DNA from 4 places in the Neomicrococcus lactis genome. Region 3 is predicted to be linked to each of the others. Evidence: riboswitches for the same ligand, from Rfam matches in the RefSeq annotation. Region 3 holds a riboswitch; each other region holds the start of a gene.
What was found. A riboswitch is a leader RNA that binds a small molecule or an ion and turns the genes downstream of it on or off. The one in region 3 is predicted to bind S-adenosylmethionine.
Positions count from the first base shown of each region.

Region 1: it holds a riboswitch for S-adenosylmethionine, as region 3 does, so the genes downstream of both, BKA12_RS08450 (ABC transporter substrate-binding protein) here and BKA12_RS09920 (flavin reductase family protein) in region 3, are expected to answer to the same signal.
Region 2: it holds a riboswitch for S-adenosylmethionine, as region 3 does, so the genes downstream of both, BKA12_RS07110 (acyl-CoA dehydrogenase family protein) here and BKA12_RS09920 (flavin reductase family protein) in region 3, are expected to answer to the same signal.
Region 4: it holds a riboswitch for S-adenosylmethionine, as region 3 does, so the genes downstream of both, BKA12_RS08480 (ABC transporter ATP-binding protein) here and BKA12_RS09920 (flavin reductase family protein) in region 3, are expected to answer to the same signal.

Region 1 is NZ_JACHBL010000001.1:1,868,412-1,872,619, forward strand. It holds gene BKA12_RS12640 (ABC transporter permease subunit) at 1-574, opposite strand, end outside; gene BKA12_RS08450 (ABC transporter substrate-binding protein) at 581-2,212, opposite strand; SAM riboswitch class I at 2,329-2,418, opposite strand; gene BKA12_RS08455 (response regulator) at 2,539-3,228, opposite strand; gene BKA12_RS08460 (hypothetical protein) at 3,314-3,493, shown strand; gene BKA12_RS12645 (histidine kinase) at 3,750-4,208, shown strand, end outside.
Region 2 is NZ_JACHBL010000001.1:1,564,034-1,568,241, reverse strand. It holds gene trpS (tryptophan--tRNA ligase) at 1-989, shown strand, start outside; gene BKA12_RS07110 (acyl-CoA dehydrogenase family protein) at 1,117-2,346, opposite strand; SAM riboswitch class I at 2,436-2,526, opposite strand; gene BKA12_RS07105 (succinate dehydrogenase iron-sulfur subunit) at 2,708-3,481, opposite strand; gene sdhA (succinate dehydrogenase flavoprotein subunit) at 3,481-4,208, opposite strand, start outside.
Region 3 is NZ_JACHBL010000001.1:2,193,770-2,197,977, reverse strand. It holds gene dnaB (replicative DNA helicase) at 1-244, opposite strand, end outside; gene BKA12_RS09925 (DUF1801 domain-containing protein) at 853-1,284, shown strand; gene BKA12_RS09920 (flavin reductase family protein) at 1,291-1,839, opposite strand; SAM riboswitch class IV at 1,879-1,996, opposite strand; gene rplI (50S ribosomal protein L9) at 2,247-2,705, opposite strand; gene rpsR (30S ribosomal protein S18) at 2,721-2,960, opposite strand; gene BKA12_RS09905 (single-stranded DNA-binding protein) at 3,045-3,611, opposite strand; gene rpsF (30S ribosomal protein S6) at 3,652-3,957, opposite strand; gene BKA12_RS09895 (M18 family aminopeptidase) at 4,165-4,208, opposite strand, start outside.
Region 4 is NZ_JACHBL010000001.1:1,874,398-1,878,605, forward strand. It holds gene BKA12_RS08470 (LLM class flavin-dependent oxidoreductase) at 1-604, opposite strand, end outside; SAM riboswitch class I at 656-747, opposite strand; gene BKA12_RS08475 (acyl-CoA dehydrogenase family protein) at 826-2,079, opposite strand; SAM riboswitch class I at 2,266-2,368, shown strand; gene BKA12_RS08480 (ABC transporter ATP-binding protein) at 2,372-3,229, shown strand; gene BKA12_RS08485 (aliphatic sulfonate ABC transporter substrate-binding protein) at 3,377-4,208, shown strand, end outside.

The DNA of each region.
Region 1 (4,208 bases), 330 kb from region 3:
GTGCGATGGGAGCGCTGAGGTGCACTGCCAAGACGAAAATGGGGACAGCCAGAGACAAGAATGATCCATCTGGGAAGAGGGACATCACATCCAACTGAACGGCGAGTACTTGCAGCAGCACGAGCCCCAACCAGAAGACCGGGATGGACACCATCAACGGCGGCAAGTTCACGAAAAGCTTCTTGATCCAGAAGGCTTTAGAGAGCGTGCCCACCGTGACAATAACCAAGGCAAGGGCAACTGCGAAGACAAATGCGCTTGAGGCAAGTGTCAGCGTGGATCCAATGACCTCGGCGATTCGGCTCGCGACCGGAGCACCTGAAGACAGGGAGTACCCTAGGTCGCCAGCAAGAATGCCTCCGAGCTGACTGAAGTACTGCACAAGAATTGGCTGGTCGTAGCCGTAGTGCGACTTCATCTGCGCGATCGTCGCTGGATCCGCGGATGCATCCGTTGACAAGAAGATAGTGACTGGATCGTTTGGCAACGCCTGCACCGCCAAGAAGACGGCGGTGTAGGCGAGCAAAACGACAAGTACTGCTTGGGCAACTCGCTTAGCGATATAGAGAGACACGACGACTTAGTCCTTAGACTTCCATGCACTTTGGAAAATCGGAGCGGTTCCCGAAGTGAACTCAACATGGGCCTTCTCATTAGCTCCGTATACCTGGACTTCGTCCCAGAGTGGAAGCGTCAGAGCCTTCTCCGAAACCAGGGCTCGCTGCTCATCGCCTACGAGCTTGAGATGCTCTTCTTCGGTTGTTGCAGCCTGCTCCTTGACGAACAAGGAGTTCAGTTCCTCATCAGCGTTGAGCGTTTGCGTGTTGTTGGCTGGTCCGAAAACGGGTCCAAGTCCGCCGTATGCGAATTGACGAGTTCCAAAGAACTCAATCTTCGAATCCACGAGTGCGTTGGTCAGGAAGGTGTTGTCGCCGGCGCGATTCACCAATTTCACTCCGATTGCACGCCACTGCTGCTCGATCAGTTCGAAAGCAGGCTTGATCACTACAGAGTTATTCGACGAAGAAACGGTGACTTCCAGCTTCTCCCCGTCCTTTTCCCGAATCCCGTCTGCGCCGACCTTCCATCCAGCTTCGTCAAGAAGCTTCTTGGACTTTTCTGGGTCATATGCGAGATCTGCCGAGAGGTCTACGTAACCTTCCGCCTTGTGATTCACGATCGAGCCGGCGATTTCGTAGGAATCCGAGAGCACGGTGTCCTTGATAGCTTGACGATCAATTCCCGATTGAAGAGCGTGACGTACCTTTTCGTCTGCAAGCTTTCCTGAACCGATACGGGCAGCAGCCATATTGGCAGTCAAGTCAACACCGGAGGCGGCATAAACCGTCCCGCCGCCAGCTTTGAGGGTCTGCTCATCAATTGGCTGAAGACCACGAACCAAATCGACTTGGCCGGACTGTGCCGCACCAGCGCGGTGCGCGACTTCAGGCAAGTACTTGATGACCAATTCATCGATGTAGGCAGCGCCTTGATTCTTCGCAGTGGCAGGAGCCCACTTGTAGTCGGCCCGCTTGGCGAAGACTACTTCCTCATCAGCCTTTTCCGACTTGAAGACGAATGGTCCTGAGCCCACGATCTTAGAAATGGCTGATTGACCAGCGTTATCGAGCTTCAACGTCTCAGGAGAAACCAGGCCAGCGGCCACGGATGTGGTTGCCCGGAGGAAGTTCGCGTCAGATCGCTTGAGGGTCACGCGAACCTGATTCTTGCCAACAACTTCAGACGACTTGTATGCCGAGAAGTCCACGTTGGGCTGGATCTGTGCAGACTCGATGCCCAAACCAAGCGCATCCAAGTTCGCTTTGACAGCAGCGGCGTCTAGCGGTGTTCCATTCGAAAAGGTCACGCCATCACGAATAGTGAAGGTGTACTCAGTCTTTGCATCGTTGCTCTCAAACTTCGAGGCAATCCAGCCAACGATCTCGCCCTTCTCCGTGTCGTAATACGTCAGTCGGTCGAGAACGCTGTTGAGAACGTTCGCCTTTTCATAGAATCGCGCAGCCTGCGTCTGCCAGTTCTTGATGGGAGTGACTTCCGCGTAGGTGAAAGTTCCTCCAGAAACCGGGGTACTGCTATCGCTGGTCCCACCGACCGCCTTGGTGGCGCTGCTATTGCTGCTGCAAGCAGTCAAGGACAGTCCCAATACGGCGAGCGCCGCGGAAGTCTTGAATGCAAAAGTCTTAAGTCGCACTGCTGATCCTCTCGGTGTAGCCGAGGAATACGCACCGATTTCGGCCGCGCTGAAACACGACATAGCCCTACGCTCGGGAGAATCTCCCGAAGTTGGACCGAGGCGAAATGGTGAAGTCTCCATCGGTCCTGGCGGTAGCACCGGCCTCAAAGAGGTGGTTGCTGCGACGTCACTGAGCCAGGTCTCTCGGTCGCTCTTGATGGTGTGTTGTTGTGGATCTATCTAATCGCAGATTGTTCGATTGCGCAAAACAGAGACGCCCTACGTTGAAATATTTCGCAACTAACGCAAGTTCTTATCGCAGAACTGAATTGGCGTCGTCCTAATTAATTGCGGTCAAGATTCGGCGTAACCAAACCCCATTGCATGGCGACAATGAGTGTCTGGACGCGGTCGCGGACGTTGAGCTTGGCCATCGCGCGGCTGAGGTAGAGCTTGACGGAAGCCTCGGAATAGCCCAATCGCGCCGCGATTTCCGCGTTATTGAGGCCATTTGCCAGGTACTGGACCACTTCGAGTTCGCGCTCGCCGAGCTCAGGGCGCGGAGTGCTCACGCCGCCGTGCGCCGGCTGCGACATGACCTTATCCACGAGCTTGCGGCTTACAGCTGGAGACAAAACAGACTCGCCTGCGTAGACAGAGCGAATGGCGGAGAGCATCGATTCGGGCGTGGTGTCCTTGACCAGGTAGCCGGCAGCGCCCGCTCGCAACGCGGGAATCAAATATTCTTCGGAAGAGAATGCGGTGACGGCGAGAATCTTCACGTCGGGGTATTTCTCCACGATTCGACCCGTGGCCTCGACGCCGTCCATCTCTGGCATCTGCAAATCCATGAGGACCACGTCAGGATTCAGCATCTCAACGTGGTGGAGCGCTTGCGCGCCATTGCGCACCTCGCCCACGCATTCAAAACCGTCAGCGGTGTCAATAATGGTGCGAAAAGCTTGCCGCATCAGTGACTCGTCATCAGCAATAAGGACTCGAATAGGGGCGTCTGCAGAGTGAGAGTCAGGCATGGCGTCATTGTAGCCATGAACATCGGCCAGAAGTTTAGACGAATGGCTAACCGCAGGCTCGGGAACACTTGGGACAATGGAAGGTATGAAAACCATTTCCCGCTTCACCGCCGTTGCCATCATCGCTCTTTCCGCCTTCGCAATGCCTGTTTCAGCAAGCGCCGCGACTGCGCCTACTTCCTCTGATGTAGTTACTACAACCGGATTCTCGTCCGATTTGGGCGCTTGGTTCTGCCGCACCTACGGCGCATGGTGCCCACGCTAAACCTCAAGACTTCTCATTCACTTGCTGACCTCGGCTGCAATCCGGTGACGCACACACCTTCGCCAGAATGCCATTCGAGGCTGGAATTACGACTCTGCGTAAGTCCACGCATTTGATCCCGCGTCAGATGGCGGATTTACGTAGAGTCGTACCTGTGAACAGCGCCAGCAGCACTCCTCAGAAACCCGGGATCTTTTCGATATGGATTTCGGGCCTTTTCGGCGCGCGAAAAGCTGATAAGTTCACGCTCGCAATTGTGTCGATCATTGTTATGGCCTACGCGGCGACTGACGTGCTCTCTCTTTTCATCGAGCAAAACGCCGATGTTCGAAACCGAGCAGCAAACGTAGCCAACGTTGCTTTGATTTACTTGGCGGCGACGGGCTTCCTGTGGATTCGATCGACCATCGCTGGCGTCATTTCTATCGCCGGCCTGGCCTTGTCACTACCAGTTCACGAATACGGCTACGCGATCATCGTGACCCCATTGATCTTTGCCGTCGTGGTGGCAACGGCAAACCGGGTCTTCATTGCGGCCTTCGTCGCAGCGTGGATTCTCTGGTCCGTTTCACTGTGGTTCATGTGGCCCAACGACCGACCGATTCTGTACTTCAGCATTCCGCTTTTGGGCGTTGGCGCACTGATCGGCACCCTTATTCGCCGTAGTTGGCGAGCTCAAGCGCGGCATATTGCCGAGATCGAAGAGATGCGCACT
Region 2 (4,208 bases), 630 kb from region 3:
CTGGCATGCAGCCCTCGGCCGAGTCTTTGCACTTGGGCAACTACTTGGGCGCCCTCGTGAACTGGGTACGAGAGCAGGACGAATACGACGCGTTCTTCTTCATCCCAGATATGCACGCCATCACGGTGCCGCAGGATCCGGCGGAGCTGCGCGAACGCACCCGCAAGACAGCGGCCCAGTACATCGCGGGCGGCATTGATCCTGAGAAGTCCACGCTGTTTGTGCAATCCCATGTTCCTGAACACGCGCAGCTCGCGTGGGTCATGATGTGCCTGACCGGTTTTGGTGAAGCCAGCCGCATGACGCAGTTCAAGGACAAGTCTGCCAAGCAGGGTGCCGACAATGCGGGCGTTGGCCTCTTCACGTACCCGATGCTCATGGCCGCCGACATCTTGCTGTACCAGCCCAAGGGTGTTCCCGTGGGCGACGATCAGCGTCAGCACGTGGAGCTTGCTCGAGACTTGGCGCAGCGCTTCAACTCGCGCTTCGGCGAGACCTTTGTGGTTCCGGAAGCGTTCATCCAGAAGGGTGGCGCGCGCATCTATGACCTGCAGGACCCAACCTCGAAGATGTCCAAGTCCGCGGCCTCGCCGAACGGCTTGATCAATATCCTCGATGACCCGAAGGTGATCGCGAAGCGCATCAAGTCCGCCGTGACAGACGATGACACCGTGGTGGCGCACGACCGCGCCAAAAAGCCTGGCGTCACCAACTTGTTGGAGATCCTCTCCGCCGTCACGAACACGCCTGTGGATACCTTGGTGGCGTCCTACGAAGGCAAGATGTACGGACACCTCAAGGTGGATGTTGCCGAATCCGTGGTGGCTGCCGTGACTCCGATCCGTGAGCGTACTGAGCAGCTCTTGGCCGATCCTGCTGAGTTGGATCGCTTGCTGGCGCGCGGCGCTGAAAAGGCTCGCGAGGTATCCCAGCCGGTTCTTGAAGCTGTCTACGAGCGCGTGGGCTTCTTGCCGCCTTTCAAGGGCTAATTTTGGATCTAGCCTGAGCTTGTTCTCGTGTGAACTGGTCTAAAGCCGAAGGCGCCGACTCGCTTGACCACTTAGTGTGGTTGCGAGCCGGCGCCTTCAGTGATTTCAGCCTGTGGTGGCTACTGGCTTAGGTGTAGAGCGAGAGCGCTGGGACGTCGCGATTGAGGTAGTACGCGCCAACTTCGATCTTCTTGTAGTCCACGGGGTCGTGGAGCGTGTGGGTGCGGACGTTGCGCCAGAACAAGTCCAGGCCAACGCTGCTCTTGGTAGAGCTCGCGCCCGTCACTTCGTAGATGCGGTGAGATACCTCGAGGCCGATCTCCGTCGAGACCACCTTGAGCTCGGCGATTTCGTTCGCGTAAGCCCAACGCTCTTCGGAGGTGAGGGCACCTTGGCGAGCTGCGACGTCGTCGAATTTGCGGTTAATCTTTTCCGCAAGAGCGGCAACGGCGGCAGTGCGCGCCTTCAATTCGCCGATAGCGCGCTGGAAGATCTTGTCCTCAGCGTAGGTGTCCACGCCGGAGAGGAACCATGAATTCTTGCGCTCCACGAGGATCTGACGGCCGCGTTCAAGGGCACCTTCCGCGGATCCGAGGTAGAAGTTGGAGAACGCCAACTGGATGCCCGGGGTCAAGAGAGTGGAGATCGGCTCTTCCGTCACTTCACCCAGAACGTCCACGGGATTCACGCGCACGTTGGTGTTCTTGACGCTGCCGGAACCGGTGAGGCGCTGACCCAGGTTGTCCCAGTCATCGAGGAGCTCGACGCCTTCGCGAGTGGTCTCCAAGACGAATGCGATGATCTTGCCTTCGTTGATGCCATCGACGACGAGAGCATTGAAGACAATGACATCTCCAACACCGGAACCCGTGGAGAAGTGCTTGAGGCCATTGAGCCGGTAACCGTCGCCATCAGCCGTGAGGGTGAGCGTGGGGTCTACAGGGTTGACCGAATCGCCCCAGAGCCAATTTCCGTTGACCGTGGCCTGCCACCATGCGGGCTGGCTTGGCGGCAAAGCATAGAACGCGATTCCACTCTGATTGATGTAGTGGTAGGCGAGAAGCTGGCCGATGGAGCCGTCCACGCTGGAAATGATGCGAATAGCCTGGAAGGCGGTTTCCCAGTGGCCGCCACCTCCGCCGAACTCGGTGGGCGCGAGCAGGTTGAGGAGACCAGAATCCTTCAAGAGCTGGACTTCGCGGCGTGGCTGCTGGTTAGCGCGATCTCGCTCAATAGCGTCAACGCGGAGCTGATCAGCGACATTACGTGCGATAGCTTCCCAGTAGGACAGCTCGTCTGGGGTGGCGTTGCCCGTGTAGGGAACGCGGGGCGAAGTCTGAAGAGTTTCGACTGACATGATTTTCTCCTTCGTTGTTGAGTAACAGAAGGAACCCCGAGAACGGCGGGTAGAGACAGCCGAAGCATGAAACATAGCCAGCGCTCGAGTTTCCATCGATTCTGGCGTTAGCACTATGACCGGGCAGTCAATTTGCTGCGGCGTCAACGAGCCAGATCTCTCAGCCGCTCTGGATGGTGTTCCATTATGAAATCAGTCATGTGATCTGGATTGCTACTTTTGTGACGCCGACGACGTAATAGGAGATGTTTCGTCGCAATGCTTGCGTGGGGGAGCGGCGGCTGTGTAGGGAACCCTTAAACGCAAAGCGCGCCACTCCCGAAGGCATGGCGCGCCCTGATGATGCGATGTGATTTTGAGGCTAGAACTGGCGAGCCAGGATAGCCTGTTTGACTTCCGAGATGGCCTTTGTGACCTGGATGCCACGTGGGCAAGCCTCGGAGCAGTTAAAGGTGGTGCGGCAACGCCACACGCCTTCCTTGTCGTTGAGGATTTCGAGACGCATGTCGCCGGCTTCGTCGCGGGAGTCGAAGATGAAGCGGTGGGCGTTCACGATCGCTGCCGGGCCGAAGTACTGACCATCGGTCCAGAACACTGGGCACGAAGACGTGCACGCAGCGCAGAGGATGCACTTGGTGGTGTCATCGAAGCGCTCGCGATCCTCAGGGGACTGGTAGCGCTCCTTGGAAGGCTCGTGTCCCTTGGTGATCAAGAACGGCATGATCTCGCGGTAGGACTGGAAGAAAGGTTCCATATCCACGATGAGGTCCTTCTCCACCGGAAGGCCCTTGATGGGCTCAACGGTGATGGGCTTGGAGGTGTCCAAGTCCTTGAGGAGGGTCTTGCACGCAAGGCGGTTGCGGCCGTTGATGCGCATGGCGTCAGAGCCACACACACCGTGAGCGCAAGAGCGGCGGAAGGACAACGAGCCGTCGATCTCCCACTTCACCTTGTGAAGAGCATCAAGCACGCGGTCCGTGCCGTACATCGTGAGCGTGTATTCGTCCCACTTTGCTTCTTCGGAGAACTCTGGATCGTAGCGACGCACCTTCAAGGTGATGTCGAACGATGGGATCTCTCCGCTGCCGCCGTCAGTCTTGAGGTCAATCTTGGATGCTGGTTCTACGGTGCTCATTAGTACTTACGCTCCATCGGCTCGTAACGGGTGAAGACCACAGGCTTCGTTTCAACGCGCATACCCTTGACGCCTTCGGTCTCTGCAGACTCGTCCTTGTACATCATGGTGTGCTTCATGAAGCGCTCGTCGTTGCGGTCCGGGAAGTCTTCACGGTAGTGACCACCGCGGGACTCTTCACGGTGCAATGCAGACACCGTCATGACTTCAGCCAAGTCGAGCAAGAAGCCCAGCTCAACGGCCTCGAGGAGGTCCAGATTGAAGCGCTTGCCCTTGTCCTGAATCGAGATGTTCTTGTAGCGCTGGCGCAAAGACTCGATGTCAGCCAAGGCCTGAGCAATGGACTCGCCGGTGCGGAACACCTGCATGTTGAGGTCCATGCTGTCCTGAAGTTCCTTACGGAGAACAGCGATCTTCTCGGTGCCGTTGCCCGTGCGGATGGACTCAAGAAGAGCGACGGTGTCGTTCTCAGAGTTCTCAGGTAGCTCAACGAACTCGGCGTTGCGAGCGTACTCAGCGGCAGAGATGCCGGAGCGCTTGCCAAACACGTTGATGTCGAGGAGAGAGTTGGTGCCCAAACGGTTGGAACCGTGAACGGACACACAAGCAACCTCACCAGCGGCGTAGAGGCCAGGAATGACGGTGTCATTGTCCTGGAGAACTTCGCCCTTGATGTTGGTTGGGATACCGCCCATGACGTAGTGCGCCGTTGGGAACACTGGAACTG
Region 3 (4,208 bases):
CGACCGTCACGGCGTCAGCTGGTTCACCCTTGCCATAGAGGTCAAGGATGGCCTCAAAAATGGCTTCGTGGTTGGGGCGGTAGAAGTCAGGCCCGCGAAGTACTTCGATGCAGTCGGCGATCGCGTCCTTCGAGAGCATCATGCCGCCCAACACGCTCTGCTCAGCGACCATGTCTTGCGGCGGTGTGCGCGCAAACTGCTGATCGCCAGAACGTGATCCTTGGTCCAGATGCTGAACGGCCACGAACCCTCCTCAGGTCATTACTATGAATCCGCGCGAATTCGCGGCGGCAAAAAAGCCTCGCTCTCTGCCTTTCGCTCCCATTCTTTCTACTGCCACCGACACTTAGGAAAGGGGGTTCGAAGGGGTGTGAAAAATGCTCACGAAGCAATAGAGCTCAAGCAACCATAGTCCCCTATTTCGCGGTACTCAAACGAGTTATCCACAGGCCATGTGTATAACTGACGTCTTCATCCACGACCTGTGTGTATAACTTGGGGATATCCACTCGATCCTCAACTTGTTTCTCCACACTAACAGGCGCTGACTAGGCATAATGCATTTTTGCGCTTGTGGATCCAAAAAGCTTTTCCACAAACCCTCAGGTAGTGCTTGCAGGTTAGCTGGGTCATATCACACCCGGATACTTGAATATTTGGTGATATGCACACAAGTTATCCACAGACCAAGGGTAGTTGTGCACAGACACGCGCGGTCGGTGACTTTTAACTTGACGGAATAGCGAAGTACATGTTCTAGGCACCGCATCTGAACAATGTTCACATCGCGTGGCGCTGACCAGTGTGCATATAGCCCGAGACATTCGAAGCCGCGCGCTTTAGATTGGTTCCATGGCCGAGAACAAGACTCAACCCACCAACGTCGACCCTCGAGAGTTCATTTCAGCAGTGGAGCACCCAACGCGCCGCGCAGATGCCGAAGTGCTGCTGGAGCTCATGGAGGAGATCACCGGCAAGCCTGCGGTGATGTGGGGTCCTAGCATTGTGGGGTTCGACGAATACTTTTACCACTACGAAAGTGGGCACAAAGGAACGGCACCCATCGTCGGCTTCTCGCCCCGTAAAGCCAGTTTGTCTCTCTACGGACTCGGCAACGCACCAGAAGCCTCCGAGCTGCTCTCGAAACTAGGCAAGCACAAGGCCAGCGTGGGGTGTGTGTACGTCAACAAGCTCGCTGACGTAGATGTAGACGTCCTGAAAGAACTAATCGCTCTAGGGCACCGTTACGGCGTGAACGTCTTGGATCAGTCCAACGAGAAGTAGGCCCGCTTAGACGAGCGCGTTGTCCTTGAGGGTACGGAACGCAGAGCCGTGGAAGACCAGCGGTTCGTTAGCGTCTCCGTGCGTCTCGTGACCGTGAACGCGCAACAGGACTACCTGGTGGTCGCCGGCGGGGAATTCGGACTCTACGGAGCAATCCAGCCACAAAGCTGCGTCCTCTAGGAACAATGCTCCCTCGTCTGTGGAGGCGAGGTTGAGTCCGGCAAAGCGGTCGCCATCGCGCGAAGCGATCTGGCGGCAGACGCCTTCATGCTTTTCGCCCAGGATAGAGACGCCGATGCGCTGTGCGCCGCGAACAATCGGCCACGTGCGGGAAGAGTTCTGCACGGCGAACATCACGAGTGGTGGCTCAAGCGAGACGCCCACCGTGAAGGAAGAAGCGACAATTCCCTGAGGCTGTCCGTTCACGATGGCGCACAAAGCGGCCACACCGGAGGGGAAGCGAGAGAAGGCCTGTCGCAGGGACTGGGCACCCACATCATGCGAGATGGTGCCGTTCCCCGTGGTCTGTGAGGAGTGCTCGACGCTGGCGGTCATGTTGATCCTTACGTGACTCGTCCGCAGTCCGACTTTCGGATGCAGTACTTGCGAAGCGGGGTCTTCTCCCGAACGCCGAATCATCACCTGGAGCACCCCACTACTACCAGAGGGTTGCCGGTCAACCAGCCAGGGCTTGTCATTGACTCTCTTGATTCTGAAGTCCACGTTAGAGCGGATTCGATCACCGCGTCAAAAGTCCACGAAATATTTCGAAAGACTCGCAGTCCATCACTTGACATCAAACAGTCAATGCAAAAATAAGGATTCCGCCGAATATTCCGCCGATCGATGGCGTGAAAAGGACCGGAGGTAGGCGGTACAAGGGTGAAATTGAGCAGTTAAAGCAAAAGAGCCGCACCCCGAAGGGAACGGCTCTTTCGACCAATCAGCTTGTCAGCTCGAGGTTACTTGCCCTTTGCGGCAACAACCTGAACTTCAAATGCAGCCAAAACGTCTTCGTGCAAGCGAGCGGTCACGTTGTGGTGACCAACAGACTTGATGGCGTCCTGGATCTCGATCGAGCGGCGGTCGAGGGAGCCGAGGCCGGCTTCTTCGATTGCAGCTGCGATGTCAGCAGGCTTGACGGTGCCGAACAAACGTCCGGTGTCGCCAGCCTTGACTGCGAGACGGATGGTGGTGGACTTGAGCTTTGCAGCCAAAGCCTGTGCATCCTCGAGGTTTGCAATGGCCTTTGCAGCGCGAGCAGCGTTGAGAGCCTCAACGTGCTTTTCAGCGCCCTTGGTCCAAAGCGTTGCGAATCCGCGTGGGAGGAGGTAGTTACGGGCGTAGCCGTTCTTTACTTCCACCACATCGCCTGGGGTGCCCAGACCGGTAACTTCGTGAGTCAAAATGAGCTTTGCCATGTTTGTTTTCCTTCCTTAGCCGCGGCCAGCGCCGGAGTAAGGCAACAAGGCGACTTCACGAGCGTTCTTGATTGCCTGAGCAATCTTGCGCTGTTCCTGAACGGAAACGCCGGTCACACGACGAGCACGGATCTTTCCGCGATCGGAGATGAACTTACGCAGCAAAGCTACGTCCTTGTAGTCGATGACCGTCACGTCGGCGGCCTTCAGTGGATTCGACTTTGGTTTGGGCTTACGGAGTTCAGCCTTAGCCATCGTGGAGCTCCTTTTCTGTTGGAGCCCGCAGATCAATCTGCGGGATGGTGAATGTTTTTGTTGAGTAGAAGATCAAGCGGGCGTTTAGAACGGTGGTTCGTCGCTACCCATGTCATTGCCCCAACCATCCGAAGAGGATGATGCGGAGCTTTCCCATGGGTTGTCGTTCTGGCGCTGCGGTGCGGAGTTTCCTCCCCAGCTTCCGCCGGAGTTGCCTCCGCCGAATCCGCCAGCGTTTCCACCACCGGCATTGCCGCCACCAAAGTTGCCGCCGCCACCGCCGGAGCGCTGCGCACGGGTTACCTTTGCCGAAGCGAAACGAAGCGATGGGCCGATTTCCTCGACCTCAAGCTCCATCACGGTGCGACGTTCGCCCTCTTTAGTTTCGTACGAACGGGACTTCAGGCGACCCTGAGCGATGACACGCATGCCCTTCGTGAGCGTCTCAGCTACGTTTTCAGCAGCTTCGCGCCACACAGACGCGCGGAGGAACAGCGCTTCGCCGTCCTTCCACTCGTTGGACTGGCGATCAAAGGTCCGAGGCGTCGATGCGATCGTAAAGTTCGCAACGGCGGATCCGGACGGGGTGAATCGAAGTTCGGGATCGGAAGTCAAATTTCCGATCACAGTGATAACTGTCTCGCCTGCCATGGTTCCCCTTCAGTAGTGTTCGTACGCGGTATCCGCGAGATTACTCTGCGGAAACCTTCTGATCTTCCGGACGAATGATCTTGGTACGCATGATCTGTTCAGACAAAGAAAGCTGACGGTCGAGTTCGGCCGACGTCGTAGGCTCTGCCGTGAAGTTAACGACTACGTAGATCGCTTCAGACTTCTTCTGGATTTCGTATGCCAAGCGGCGACGTCCCCAGATATCAACATTGTCAACGGTTCCGCCTTCGTTGGTAACAACTTCGAGGAACTTGTTGATGGTTGGTTCAACGGTGCGCTCGTCGACCTCTGGGTCGATCAGCACCATCAATTCATAAGCACGCATGTGAACCCACCTCCTTTGGACTTAACGGTCACGGTCTTTCCGCAACAGGAGGTTCTTCGCGTTGGTGCTTGCAACCCCAAAAGGACATGCGGGTGCAAACAACCTCAGCTATCTTACCGGAATTTCTTCACTAACCATAACGACGGCGATGCTCAGCACCGCGCGCAGCCTGAGGTTATTGAGGACAAGACCGGGGCGACCCACTGCCTACTTTGAATTGTGGGTGAAGAACTCTTGAGCGATGCGTGCAA
Region 4 (4,208 bases), 320 kb from region 3:
GCACCTTGGACGGATCCGTGTAGACGCCGGTCTCGCGGTTGCGCTGGACGGCATCCTCTTCCCACGAACCTTCGAGCAGCTTGTAGACCACTTCGAGGTATTCGTCGGCGTGGTTGTAGCGCTCGTCGTGCTCCATTTGGTCTTCTTGACCCATGTTGCGTGCGGCGGACGGCAAGTAACCAGTCACCACGTTCCAACCCACACGGCCGTTGGTCAGGTGATCGAGCGTGGCCAAGCGGCGAGCAAACGGGTACGGGTGCTCGTAGGCGGTGCCGGCGGTGACGCCGAAGCCGAGGTTCTGCGTGACAGCTGCCATCGCGGAAACCAGGAGGAACGGATCGTTGACGGGAACCTGCGCTCCGGAGGACAACGGCGCCTCATTGGTGCCATTGAAAACGTCATACGTGCCGAGGACGTCAGCGATGAACAGGCCATCAAACTTGCCCTTTTCCAAGAGCTTCGCGAGTTCGGTCCAGTAGGTGATGTCTTTGTAACGCCAGGCCTGATCCTGCGGGTGGCGCCACAATCCTGGGGACTGGTGGACCACGCAGTTCATGTCGAAAGCGTTGAACCGTACGTGTCGGCGGGGAGCGATTTCAGTCATTTTTTGGTTCCTTCCCGACGAGAAGAACCCACGCAGGGCGCGGTTCGAGCTTCTCCATCGTTGCTGGCAGTAGCACCTTCCTCTTGATGAGGTGGTTGCTGCGGCGTCGTTGAGCCAGATCTCTCAGCCGCTCTGGATGGGTACTTCTCCATTGCACACCCAGAATGCGACCCCGCGAAATACGGGGGCCGCATTCTGTAATGATCACTGCAAATTTTTGATTACGACGCCGCCGCTTGGCCGTGGCGCTTATCGTCAATTCCCGCTTCACCAATGGTCCAAACGGTGGGCGGTTCCATTCCGTTGACGGCCCAGTCACCGGCGATGCGCGCCTTGTAGATGAAAGGGTTGTGGGTGGCGACGGTGCGAGCGTTGCGCCAGAAGCGGTCCAGCGACTTAGCGGTGCTCGTCGAGGATGCGCCGAGCGTGTTGAAGATCTGGCCGGTGGCTTCCGTAACGAGTGGGCTCAAGACAACCTGAGCCAAGCCGGACTCGAGTTCCACAGAGACGTTGGCGGCCTTCTCGACAGCATCGCCTTCGAGGCGTGAGTTGAACGCGCGATCCAAAGCGCGGCCCACGCGCAAGGTGGCAGCTGCGGCGACGTACGCCTTCGCGCTGACTTCGCCGACCACCTGAAGGATCTGCGGATCCTGGCTCACCGTGTCTGCATTGCCGTGGCCGAAGACTCGCTTGCGCTCGCGGACCTGCTTCGCCACTTCGTTGGCCGCTCCCTGAGCCGCGCCGGACAGTGCGATCAACAAAATGTGCTGGTACAGCGCAGTCTGGTACGGGAAGCGCACCTCGAAGTCGAAGACGTTTTCCGCGTCAACGGGTGCGTTCGTGAAGATCGTGGTGCCGCTGCCGGTGCCCTTTTGTCCGAAGCCGTCCCAGTCATCGAGAGTCTCGATGCCCTGAGTCTTGGTGCTGACGTAGGCGGATACATCGGAGCCATCCGGGCGCTTGGCCAGCACGTCGATCCACTCGGCGAAGATGGTGCCGGTGGTGTAGAACTTGGTGCCGTTGAGGACCAGCTGGCCGTCACGCTCGTCGAGGACCGTGCCCACGCCGCCCTGACCTGGTTCCGTCCACGCGTTGCCAGCAATCTCGCCGGCAACAAAGCGCTTGAACCATTCAGTGCGGTCGCCCGTCTTACCGTTGCGCGTCAGGCCGTGGTGGTAGAGATTTTCCTCGACAAACGCCCAGTGAGACCGAAGAGCCTGCGGGATGTTGCTGTCAGCCGCGGCCAGTTCAATGAGAAGTTCAGTGAACTCTTCCCAGTTCAGGCCGTCGCCGCCGAATTCTTGTGGAACGCGCGCGGCTGTGAAGCCGGCGTCCTTCAGCCACTGAATCTGCTCATGAGGAAGAGTGCCGTTGAGTTCGCGGTCTACCGCGCCTTCGGCGATGCGCTCGAAGATGGGGCGATACTTTTGCGCGACCGCTTCGAAGGTCGTCGCGTTGAGAGTTGAAGTGCTCAAGGGATTGTCGCTTTCCGAGAGTGGGACACAAAGAACCTCAGAAGAGGGCGTCCTGATGAATAAATTGCTCGGTGGGTGATCCAAGGGTTCACTATCGATCGAATCAGACGCAACGATTGTGACATGTTGTGAAATTTTCGAGTCATAATTTGGAGAAGGCTTCCAGCAAGGCTTTCAATTATTCGGTACCCATCATGAGTGGCTGAGAGATCTGGCTCGACGACGCCGCAGCAACCCCCAGCGAATCCTTTCGATTCGCGGACGGTGCTAACGCCAGAACCGATGGAGAGAAATGACTACAGACGTACGCGCTTTCACGACACCTGATGTCGTGGCCGAGGCTTCAGCACCAAGCCAGAACGCACCAAGCGGTGAGTCGGCAAGTGGAGTGCGCTTTGAGGGCGTGGGCCGCTCTTTCCCAGCCGTCTCGGGGAATACCAAGGTGGTCCTGCGGAACATCGACCTAAACATCCAGCCTCACGAGATCGTGGCAATCCTGGGTCCTTCCGGCTCCGGAAAGTCCACGTTGTTGCGCGCAGCGTCCGGACTGGATCAGCCCAGCTCGGGACGAATTCTCATTGACGGCGAACCCGTCAAAGGCATCGACCCACGTTGTGCAGTGGCCTTCCAAGAACCCCGACTCTTGCCGTGGCAAAACCTGGCTAAGAACGTGGAACTCGGTTTGCCATCGGGAACCCCGAAGGCTGAAGGTGCTGAGCGCGTGAAGCGTCTCTTGCAGCTCGTGGGACTTGGCGAAAGCTCGCACTTGCGTCCTCGCGAAGTTTCCGGCGGCATGGCACAGCGCACCTCCTTGGCTCGTGCACTTGCTCGCCGTCCCGGCGTGCTCTTGCTCGACGAACCTTTCGGCGCACTCGACGCACTCACCCGCTTGAACATGCAAGACCTCTTGCTCTCCGTTCACCAAGCTCACCCGGCAACGGTTCTTCTGGTTACCCACGACGTCGACGAAGCCCTCCAGCTCGCCGACCGGATTGTGGTTCTGGGAGTGGAGGATGGCAAACCAGGAGCCACGATTTCACGGATCCTGACGGTCCCCGGCGAACGCCCACGCGATCGCGCGTCGGCAGAACTGGCACGAATGCGCGCCGAACTGCTCTCGAGCCTCGGCGTCGACGCACACCGTCACTAAGCCCGGCTCTCAAACGGTCAAACGGTCACACGTTCAGGCGATCAAAACGGCACGTCGTTCTATAACGACGCCGCCTCGCCACCACACAGCTTCAACAACCTTGTCTTCAATAACTACTTTCAACCACATTTCTTGAGGAGCACCATCATGTCTTTCACCGCTAAATCCTTCTCCGCAGTCACCACTCGCCGCTCCGTCCTGGGACTGAGCGCACTCGCTGCCGCAACCTTCCTTTCTGCTTGCGCAGGCGAAGGCGGAAGTGGCCAGTCCGCTGGTTCGCAAGCTGCGTCGTCGTCCGCTAATGCCGCCGGCAAAGTCCTGAACATCGACTTCGCAACATACAACCCGCTCTCCCTCGTGTTGAAGGAGAAGGGCTGGCTCGAGGCGACGCTCAAGGATCAGGGTTACACCGTGAATTGGGTGCAGTCCGCGGGATCGAACAAGGCCAACGAAGCCTTGCGCGCCGGCGCCATCGACGTAGGATCCACCGCCGGATCCGCCGCACTCTTGGCCCGCTCGAACGGCTCGCCCATCAAGAACATCCTCTTGTACTCGCAGCCAGAATGGGCCGCGCTGGTAGTCGCGAAGGATTCCACGATCGCTTCTGTCGCTGATCTCAAGGGCAAGAACGTGGCCGCCACGAAGGGTACGGACCCATACTTCTTCTTGCTCCAGGCTCTCGAGGCGAACGGCCTCAAGGCATCGGACGTCACGGTGCAGAACCTGCAGCACGCTGACGGCCGCGCCGCTCTCGAAAACGGATCCGTGGACGCATGGAGCGGCCTCGATCCCATCATGGCCGGAGCCGAGCAGGCCGGCGCGAAGCTCATCTTCCGCAACGTGGACTTCAACACCTACGGCTTCTTGAACGCCACCGAGTCCTTCTTGAAGGAGAAGCCGGAAATCGCGCAGGCAGTAGTGAACGCTTACGAATACGCACGTGCCTGGGCACTCAAGAACGTCGAAGAGACGGAAGAGA